Regions from separate parts of the Actinoplanes sp. NPDC023714 genome, predicted to be linked through region 1. Evidence: riboswitches for the same ligand, from Rfam matches in the RefSeq annotation. Region 1 holds a riboswitch; each other region holds the start of a gene.
What was found. Region 1 has a riboswitch for cobalamin ahead of AB0G10_RS28240 (VWA domain-containing protein). Riboswitches for the same ligand answer to the same signal wherever they lie in the genome.
Positions count from the first base shown of each region.

Region 2: it holds a riboswitch for cobalamin, as region 1 does, so the genes downstream of both, AB0G10_RS10195 (CbtA family protein) here and AB0G10_RS28240 (VWA domain-containing protein) in region 1, are expected to answer to the same signal.
Region 3: it holds a riboswitch for cobalamin, as region 1 does, so the genes downstream of both, AB0G10_RS37735 (ABC transporter substrate-binding protein) here and AB0G10_RS28240 (VWA domain-containing protein) in region 1, are expected to answer to the same signal.

Region 1 is NZ_JBFAAR010000007.1:34,527-37,759, reverse strand. Features, by position in the region: gene AB0G10_RS28240 (VWA domain-containing protein) at 1-1,971, opposite strand, end outside; cobalamin riboswitch at 2,028-2,151, opposite strand; gene AB0G10_RS28235 (gluconokinase) at 2,539-3,233, shown strand, end outside.
Region 2 is NZ_JBFAAR010000002.1:511,810-515,042, reverse strand. Features, by position in the region: gene AB0G10_RS10210 (SDR family oxidoreductase) at 1-15, opposite strand, end outside; gene AB0G10_RS10205 (hypothetical protein) at 803-1,027, opposite strand; gene AB0G10_RS10200 (hypothetical protein) at 1,049-1,555, opposite strand; cobalamin riboswitch at 1,616-1,749, shown strand; gene AB0G10_RS10195 (CbtA family protein) at 1,784-2,515, shown strand; gene AB0G10_RS10190 ((2Fe-2S)-binding protein) at 2,505-3,233, opposite strand, start outside.
Region 3 is NZ_JBFAAR010000012.1:203,482-206,714, forward strand. Features, by position in the region: gene AB0G10_RS37730 (iron ABC transporter permease) at 1-1,047, opposite strand, end outside; gene AB0G10_RS37735 (ABC transporter substrate-binding protein) at 1,044-1,967, opposite strand; cobalamin riboswitch at 2,073-2,204, opposite strand; gene AB0G10_RS37740 (DUF4229 domain-containing protein) at 2,250-2,636, opposite strand; gene AB0G10_RS37745 (hypothetical protein) at 2,659-3,087, opposite strand; partial or broken gene AB0G10_RS37750 (aminofutalosine synthase MqnE) at 3,154-3,233, opposite strand, start outside.

The DNA.
Region 1 (3,233 bases):
GCGGATCGGACCGGACTCGCAGTCCACCACCACGGAGGCGACGCCGTTCAGGGCCGGGGCCATCAGCAGCGGGTCCGGGCCGCTCGTGGCCCGGCCGTCCGTCACCAGGATCAGCAGCGGACGGCGGCGCGGATCCCGGCGGCGCTCGGTGGCGATCGTGGAGGCCGCCGCGCGGAGGCCGGCCGCGAGCGGCGTACGCCCCCCGGTCCGCAACGCGGCCAGCCGCATGACGCCCACCTCGTGACTGGACGTGGGCGGCAGCACCACCTCGGCCTCCGCCCCCCGAAACGTGATCATGCCGATCCGGTCCCGCCGCTGGTAAGCGTCCCGCAGCAGCGACAGCACCGCCGTCTTGACGAGCGTCATGCGCTTGCGGGCCGCCATCGAGCCGGAGGCGTCCACGACGAACAGGACGAGGTTGGCCTCGCGTCCCACGTGGACGGCTTCCCGGAGATCCCGCGGAATCACGCGCAGGTCCCCCGCCGCGCCGGACTCCAGCGCCGACCTCTCGATCGCGGCTCGCAGGGTGGCGGGCAGGTGGGGTGCCCCGGCAAGCCTGCCGAGCGGCGGGCGGCTGCCGACCACCCTCCCCCGGCGGGCGAAGGCGGGGGAACGCCGGCCCGCGTGACCGCCCTCGCCACGGGCCGCGATCGTCAGGGTGCGGGTGCGGTAGGCCTGCCCGGCCGACGCGACGGCGCCCGCCGTGGACTGTCCAGGGGCGTCCGGCTGCGGGGTCTGCTGCGGGGAATCGTCCGGGGCCGGGCCGCGCGACTCCTGAGTCTCCGGGCGCCCGCCCGCTTGCGGAGCTGAGGACGCGTCCGGAGCGGGGCTTCCGCCCGTACCCGAAGGATCTGACCCGCCGCCGCCCGACGGACCTTGCGGCCCTCCGCCGTCAGGCGGGCCCTCCCCCTCAGGATCGTCGCCGCCCTCCGGATCGTCGTCGTCCTCCTGTGCCTGACGCTCGGCCTCGGCCAGGGCCTGCTCGAGCTTCTCCTCGTCGGTGCCGGGCGGGTCCAGCGGATCGGTACGGCGGCGGTGCGGGAGGGCCAGGCGCGCGGCGTCGGCGACATCCTCGGCGTTCACCACGTCGCGGCCCTTCCAGGCGGCGAGGGCGACCGCCGACCGGGCCACCACGATGTCGGCGCGCATGCCGTCGACGCCGTAGGCCAGGCACACCCGGGCGATCCGGTCCAGTTCGGCGTCGGGCAGCTTCACCGACGGCAGCAGGGCGCGGGCCTCGGCGATGCGGGCGGCGTAATCCCGCTCGGCGTCCCGGTAGCGGGCCGCGAAACCGTCCGGGTCGGCCTCGTACGCGAGACGCCGCCGGACCACCTCGGCGCGCTGGGCGGCGTTGCGGGGCGCGGCCACGTTCACCACCAGGCCGAACCGGTCGACCAGCTGCGGGCGGGGCTCGCCCTCCTCCGGGTTCATCGTGCCGACCAGCAGGAACCGGGCCGCGTGCTTGACCGACACCCCGTCCCGCTCGACGTGGGCCCGGCCCATCGCGGCCGCGTCCAGCAGCAGGTCCACCAGATGATCCGGGAGCAGGTTGACCTCGTCGACGTAGAGCACGCCCCGGTGCGCGGCGGCCAGCAGCCCCGGCTCGTAGGCCTTCACCCCGTCGCTGAGCGCCCGCTGAATGTCGAGGGTGCCGACGACCCGGTCCTCGGTGGCGCCGACCGGCAGTTCGACGAGGCTGGCCGGGCGCTCGCCGGCCGGGCTGTCGATCGCGTGCGGGCCGTCCGGGCAGTCCGGGTCGGGCGCGGCCGGGTCGCAGGCGAACCGGCAGCCGCGCACCGTCCGGATGCTCGGCAGCAGCCCGGCCAGCGCCCGTACGACGGTGCTCTTCGCGGTGCCCTTCTCGCCGCGCACCAGCACCCCGCCGACCGCCGGCGAGACGGCGGTGAGCAGCAGCGCCAGGCGCAGGTCATCGAGGCCGACGACGGCCGAGAACGGGTACGGAGTAGTCACGGGAGATCCCTTCCGGCGGGTGTCCACGCCCGCGCGACGGCCGAAACGAGCGGCCGGAGTCTCCTGACTCCCGGATCGACGTTCCCCGCGCGCCTTCCGGCCGTAGTCGCCGTGGCTGTCGTGGCGGTTCGCTCCCCGGTCACAGTGGCGGGACCGTCCCGGACTCGCACCGGGTTCCTCCGCTACCGCTCATGGTCACTCTTTCCTACGCCCGGGTGCGGCGTCAACGCGGGGTGTCCCTCATCAAGATCTTTTTAGGGTACGGACCTAAGCCGTCCACGACCGCAGGTCCGGCCGCCCCCGCCCGTCGACGCGGGCGCAGCGGGGGGTCGAGGCCGTGACGCGTCTTTCGCGTGAGGTGCGTGGTCACCCCTGACCCGTCCCGCCCTCCGCATCCCTCCCCGGCCGGCGTCGCCGCTGGTGCCGGGCGGTGTTCCGGCCGGTGCTCCGGGCGGTGTTCCGGGCGGGAGGGAAGGCCGGCGCGGGATGCCGAGGGCGGCAACCCGATGGGTGGGGAAGGATGTCAGACGGGTATTGACGCGGCGGGACGGCTCAGGGAGGCAGCACATGGACGTCGTGATCGGGATCGACACCGGGACCACCGCCACGAAGGGGGTGGCCACCGGTCCGGCCGGGGAGCTCAGGGCGCTGACCAGCGTGCACTATCCGCTGTCGGTGCCCGGGCCGGGACGGGCGGAGCTCGACCCCGAGCAGCTCGCCGCCGCCGCGATCAAGGCGCTCGTGGACGTCGCGAAGGAGTGCCGGGAGAACGGCGACCGGGTGATCGCGATCGGTCTGAGCGCGTTCCTGCACGCGCTCGTGCCGATGGCCGCGGACGGCCGGCCGCTCGGGCCGCTGATCACCTGGGCGGACAACCGGGCCGCGGAGCAGGCCGAGCGGATCGCGGACAAGAAGGCTCTGCAGGCCCGTACCGGCACGCCGGTCCATCCGATGTCGCCGCTCACGAAACTGGCCTGGTTCGCCGAGAACGAGCCGGGCACGCTGCGCGACACGCCACGCTGGGGTGGCGTGAAGGAGCTGGTGGTCGCCGCGCTCGCGGAGGCCCCGTTCGTCGTCGACCTCTCGGTCGCCTCCGGCACGGGCCTCTACGACATCCACTCACGGCAGTGGGACCCCGAGGCCGTGGAAACAGCGAGGGTACGCCGGGAGCAACTGGCTGAGGTCGTACCCACGACCACGTCGTTGCGGTTGAAGCGGGAGGTGGCGAGCGCGGCCGGGCTCGACGCCGGCGTGCCGCTGAT
Region 2 (3,233 bases), on a different contig from region 1:
AACACCCTTGCTCACAGCGGCAACCTACGCACTTCCCGTCGGAAGCGCTACCAGCAAGTAACCTCCGGCGGCTTCATCGGGCGGGCCGCCGGCTCCCCCATCCGGCCAGGAGGAGACCCGAGACCACCAGAACGACGCGCCCAACCAGTCGAATGGCGAACCCGCCGCGCAGTCCCGCGTTGCCGTAGCCCGCGAGCCGGCGGATCGCTCCCTGGCCCCCACGATCAGCATCGCCGTCCTCACGACCCGGCAGTCGCAGAATCACTTCGGTCCCGTTCGCCACCGGCCGTGGGCGGCGGTGGTCGTGGCCGGCCAGGGAAGCAGAGCAGCGCTGCCGAGATCGCAGGCGTCCTGACGGTGTTCCCCGCCGGGGAAGCGGAGTCGGCTGCGACTGGGGATGACGTGGCGGCGGGTTGTGGGCGGCTGTTGTGTATTGCTGCCCGGCAACCGTGGCGCAGCGCAGGACTGCAGTCGAGCGAGCCTGGCTGCAGCACACGGCTGTACCAACCGGCGTGTCACGACCGTCGACTGCAGCCGAGCGAGCCTGGCTGCAGCACACGGCTGTTCCAACCGGCGTGTCACGACCACGGACTACAGCCGAGCGGATTCGGCCGCGGCACAGCGGCCGTGCGTCGTCGTTGGCCCAGTTTGGCTCGGGAGGAGGGGACGGGTCAGGGGTGACCATGCACCATCGCCGGTGGGCGCCGGACGGCCTGGAGTGGGCAGGGGCCCGCGTCGTGCGGGCGGGACGGGGGATGTGCGGTTGGGGGCGGTCTGCGCCCTCGTACTCAAAGGGTTTTCGCTATTTCGGCGCGATTCCGCGCCATGCGGGAGAGGCGGCAGAGGCTGTCGCCGCGGCCAGGCGGCCCGCTGCCGGATCGGCGGCTGGGGCTTCGGTGGTGGCCGGCTGGCGGGTGGACCAGTGCCGGGTGCGGGCGGCGAGGGCAGGCAGGCCCGGATCGTCGAGGGGCCAGCCGTGGGCGGCGTCGTAATCGCGGAAGAGGGCGCGGAACTCGGGGTCGGCCATGGCGGCGAGTTTGTCGGTGGCTCACTGCTGGGCCTGGGCCGGCGCGGCGGACTGGAGCAGGATCCAGAGGTCGCGCTCGAGGCGGGCGGTGCGCTCGCTGATCCCGGCCACGCGCAGCTCGTCGAGGTAGCGGGCCACGTCGGGGGCTACGAACAGCTGGTCGCCGCGCGGTGATCCGGCGGCGGGTGCGCTCCAACTCCTCGGCGTGGCCATCTCCTCCGGGCCGGCGGCCAGCAGCTCGGCGATCCGGGAGCGGGGGACGCCGGCCTGGACCAGCGTACGGATCTGCGTGGCCGGCGTCGTAGCGCCGGCAGCCGGGCGCGAAGAGCGTGCCGCACTCCCGGTTGAGCCGCTCCACGTAGGTCTCCAGCGGGTCCGGCCCGGCCGCCTCCGGGACGGACGGGTCGGCGTCGACGCCGCTCGTGTGGTTGAGCGGATGCCTGATCCGGATCTCGCCGGCGAGCGCGAAGGAAGGGAGGTGCCGTGCGCGACGGCGGCCCGATCGGCGATGTGCTCGACGTCTGCCATACGTCGATCGTCGGCCCTGCCCCTGGGGCAGGGTCAAGGCCCGTTGTGCGGCCGTCCCGGCGACCACTAGGTTGAGGGGGTCTACTGCGGCGACGCGAGGGAAGCCGGTGAGAGTCCGGTGCGGTCGCGCCACTGTGACCGGTCCCGATCAGGGGCCGGAAGTCAGGGAACTCGCCCGCCGCAACCCCACGATCGGGACGCGTCATCCCGTTGGAGGTCTACCCCACCGTGCCCTCGAACTTCCTCTCGCTGCTGTTGCGCGGCCTGCTCGCCGGCTTGATCGCCGGCCTCGTCGCTGGTGCCTTCGCCTACACGTTCGGGGAGACCCACATCGACGCGGCCATCGCCATCGAGGAGGCCGCCGCTCCCCCGGTCGCGCCCGGCACGGTCGAGGAGGAGCCGCTGGTCAGCCGGCAGGGGCAGAAGGTGGGCCTGGTCCTCGCCACCACCCTGTACGGCATCGCCATGGGCGGCCTCATCGCCACGGCGTACACGCTGCTGCGCCGCCGCTTCCGGCTCGCCGACGACGGCCGGGTCGCCCTCGCGCTGGCCGGTTCGGCGCTGCTCGGCGGCGTCCTGGTTCCGTGGATCAAGTACCCGCCGAACCCGCCGGCGGTCGGGGACCCGTCCACGATCGACCAGCGGACCTGGAGCTACCTCGCGCTCCTCGTCCTCGGCCTGGTCGCGGTCTGGGCCGCGGTGGTCGCCGCCCGCACGCAGACCGCCGACTGGCGCCGCGCGGCCGCCGGCGTCGGCGCGTTCCTCGTCGTGGTCGCGGTGGCCTACCTGCTGTTGCCGTCGATCCAGGAGGTGCCGGACACCTTCCCGGCCGCGCTGCTCTGGGACTTCCGGATCGTCTCGCTCGGCGTGCAGGCGGTGCTCTGGACGGCGCTCGGTCTCGCGTTCGCCGCGCTGGTGACGTCCCGCGCCTCGCGCAGGACGTCCGCCGTCATCGGCTGAGCATCGCCCGCCACTGCCGCGCCCGGTCCGCCGGCGGCACCAGCACGCAGTCGCCGCAGGTGCCGCCGCCGGGGATGCGGTAGTAGAGGCAGCAGTTGTTCCGCACCAGGAACCAGCGGTCCCGGCCGGGATCGGGCCGATGCAGGGTCGCGGTACCGGCGAGGGGCGCCCGGGCGAGCAGCTCCCCGACCAGGGCGGCGCTGCCGGCCGCGTGCTCCGGGGCCGCCTGCGCGATCATCGTGTGGGCGCCGCCGAGCGCGGACGCCACGTTGCCCCACAGCACCTGAGGGGAGAGCACGAACCGGGTCCGGAACGCCTCCAGCATCGGCGTGACCAGCGTGCCGATCACCGCGACGAGCGCCGTGGCGTGGTCGGCGGCGCTGGTCTCGAGGTGCTCGTAGACGATCGGGATCGGGCCGCTCGGCACCGGGCGCCAGCCCATCCGGTCCGGGTCGGCCACCGGGACCGCGCCGCCGATCACCGCGGCGGCGAGCGGGGCCGAGACGAGCCGGGCGGTCAGGCCGAGGAAGACGGTGGAGGCGACGACGCGATCCTCGGGGTTGCCGGCGCCCATCCGGTTCAGGAGGCGGCGGGCGTCGCCGACGCGCTCGGCCAGGACGACCGGGTCGGACAGATCGGATATATCGCGATATCGCCGACCCGGCTCCCACACGAAGTACGGCCCGATCCGCGCGGCGGCCGCCAACGCCGTTTCCGC
Region 3 (3,233 bases), on a different contig from region 1:
GCTCGTCCTCATCACCAGGACGAAGAACGGCGCACCGAGGAAGGCCGTGACCACCCCGATCGGGATCTCCGCGTCGCCCGCGACGGTCCGGGCCACCAGGTCGGTCAGGGTGAGGAAAGCGGCGCCGAAGAGGATCGAGAGCGGCAGCAGCGAACGGTAGCTCGGCCCGGTCAGCAGCCGGATCGTGTGCGGCACGATCAGCCCGACGAAGCCGATCAGCCCGGAGACCGAGACCGCCGCGGCGGTGCCCAGCGACGCCGCGACGATCAGCAGGTACCGGCTGCGCTGCGGGTGCAGGCCCAGGCTCGCCGCCTCCGCGTCACCCACGGTCAGGACGTCGAGCTCGCGCCGCTGGGTCAGCACGATCACCGTCGTGACGATCACGTAGGGCAGGATCACCAGCACGTCGTGCCAGCCCGCCGTGGCGAGCCGGCCGAGCAGCCAGGAGTACACCTCCTGCAGCGACTCGACGTTCCGCTGCAGCAGGTAGGTCTGCGCCGCCGAGAGGAACGCCGACACCGCGACCCCCGCCAGGATCAGCGCGGCCGGCGTCCGGTTGCGGCTGCCTGCGGCGCCGAGCATCCAGGTGAGGGCGACCGCCAGGAGCGCACCGGCGAAAGCGGCCATGGGTACGGTGACCGGCAGCTCCACGGCAGCGGACGCGCCCAGGACGATCACGGCCGTGACACCGAGCCCGGCGCCGGCCGCCACACCGAGCAAGTACGGGTCGGCCAGCGGGTTGCGGAAGGCGCCCTGGTACGCGGCGCCGGCCAGCGCCAGCATCGCGCCGACCAGCAGACCCAGCACGACCCGGGGCAGCCGGAGTTGCATCAGGATCGCGATCTCGCGTTCGGAGAGGCCGCTGTCCAGCCGTACGCCCGGAATGAGATTGAGCATCTCGGCCGCGACCCCCGCCGGAGGGAGCCGGGCCGAGCCGAAGGCGAGGCCCGCGAGCGTCGCCACCAGGACCGCGAGCACGCCCGCGACGAGCCAGACCGGGCGGAGGCCCGCTCTCCTCGCCTCGTTCCGATTCTTGACCAGGGTCACGCCGGGATCTTGTTCAGGGCGTCGGCGACGGCTTGGACGAGGTCGACGGTGCGCGGGCCCCAGCGCGAGGCGATGTCGTCGTCGAGCGCGAAGATCTGACTCTTCTGCACGGCGGTCACCGCGGACCAGCCCTTGCGCGCCTTCACCGTCTCGGCGGACTGCTGGCAGCACTTGCTGTCGGCCAGGAAGATCGTGTCCGGGTTCGCCTGGACCACGGCCTCCTGGCTGAGTTGCGGGTACCCGCCGAACGAGCCGCTCGCGTCGGCCGCGTCCGCCACGTTGGTCATGCCGAACCTGCTGAAGACCGAGCCGACGAACGTCTTCGAGGTGGCCGAGTAGAGCTCCGGGCCGAGCTCGTAGAAGTAGCTGAGCGGCGTGGTCCGGGCCGGCGCCGACTTCACGATCTCGTCGATCTTCGCGGCCATCCCGGCGTTCACCTGCTCCGCCTCGGCCTCGTGGCCGGTCAGCGTGCCCAGCTCGCCGATCTGCTTGTAGGTGTCGTCGAGGGTGGCCGCGGCCGGCGCCACGAACGCCGGGATCGCCAGCTTCCCGAGCTGGGCCACGATGTTCTCGGTGTCGTTCGAGACCACCACGAGGTCGGGGTCCTTCGCGGCGATCGCCTCGGCGTTCGGCTTGAAGCCGGAGAGGTCGGACTTGGGCGCCTCGGCCGGGTGGTTGGACTGGTCGTCCACCGCCGTGACCTGCGCGCCCGCGCCGATCGCGAAGAGCATCTCGGTGGCGGTCGGGCTGAGGCTCACGATCTTCTCGGGCCGGGCCTCCAGCGTCACGCTGCCGACGGTGACCGGGTATGCCGCGTTCGCGCTCGGCGCGGTGGCCGGCTCGTCGTTCCCCCCGTCCCCGCAACCGGCGAGGACCAGGGCCGTCGCCGCGATCGCGGCGGTGAGCAGACGTCGTTTCATGATCAAGAACCTCCTGTCGGCCGGGCTGTGGTGCTTCGCCGACAGGGGCTTCTCGGCCGCCGCCTGCGAGGCGCCCCTCCCCGAGAGCGCTGAGTCGCGACCGGCGCCCAGGCGACCTGGCTAGACCTCCACTGCTGCGTGCTTCCGGAGGGATCACAGTTGCGGGACAGCGCCGGTTTCGCACCGGCTTCGCTGAGGCGCGGTCCTTGAAACGCTAACTCACCGGCAGCGCCCGATCGCCGTCGGTGGGTTCTCCAGTGCCTTTTAACGCGGTCGTGCTTTTTAGGAGCGCGTCTCGCTGGCCCGCTTGATCGCCGCTTCCTCGCTGGCGATCCCGTCCCGCTCCTGGCTGATCTTCTCGAGGCTGGTGGGCCGGTCGTTCAGGACGTCGGCGGCGGCGACCCGGTCTCCGGCCGCAGCGGCGTCCTCGTCGCCGGCGAGCGCCGAGCGCAGACGATCCTTCTCCGCGGTGCGCTTCGCGGCGATCGACCCGAGCTGCTCGGCCATCTCGTCACGCCACTTCCGCAGCAGCAGGAACGAGAGCGCCGCCGACGCGACGAACGCGACCATGGCTTTGACCAGGATGTTCAGAGGAACCGGCAGCAGCACGACGAAGGAACCCACGAACAGGCCGAGCCGGCCGAGCGTGTATTTGACGGCGGGACTCATCTCTTCTCTCCCTCAGCTCTCCTCAGCTCGACCGATGGTCGAGCCAGCGGAGGCCGTAGAACCAGACCAGGCAGTACACGACCGTACCGGTCGCCGCTCCGGCCACTCCGCTCACCAGGGCCGGCGCCACCCCCGAGACGAGACCGGCCACCGTCATCCCGAGCGCGACGCCGAAGCCGCCGGCCAGCGCGGCCACCACGACCCGGTGCGCGCCGAAGCCCTCGGCGCGGAACTCCTCGACGAAGAGCCAGACCGGCAGGATCAGGACGAGCCAGCCGTTCGACGAGCCGAACTCGCCGAGGCCGGTGAGCGCCATGATCGCCTCGAAGATCAGCAGGACGACCAGGCCGACCGCGAGCCCGGCGAACGCCGCGCCCAGCAGGTCGCTGACGGTCGCGAGCCGGCCGTCGGCGTCACGCCGGAGACCGCGCCTGCTCTGCTGCTGGGTCATCGGTCGCCTCCGCCCTCTGCTGTCACTGCTCTTCTCCGCCTTCTCGTGCTCAGACCCGCTGCGGTCTCAGGCCCAGACGCGCTGCGGCTCGCTGCGGCGCGCGGCGAAGGGGACGGCCGCCGCGTGCTCCTCGACGATCGCGTAGT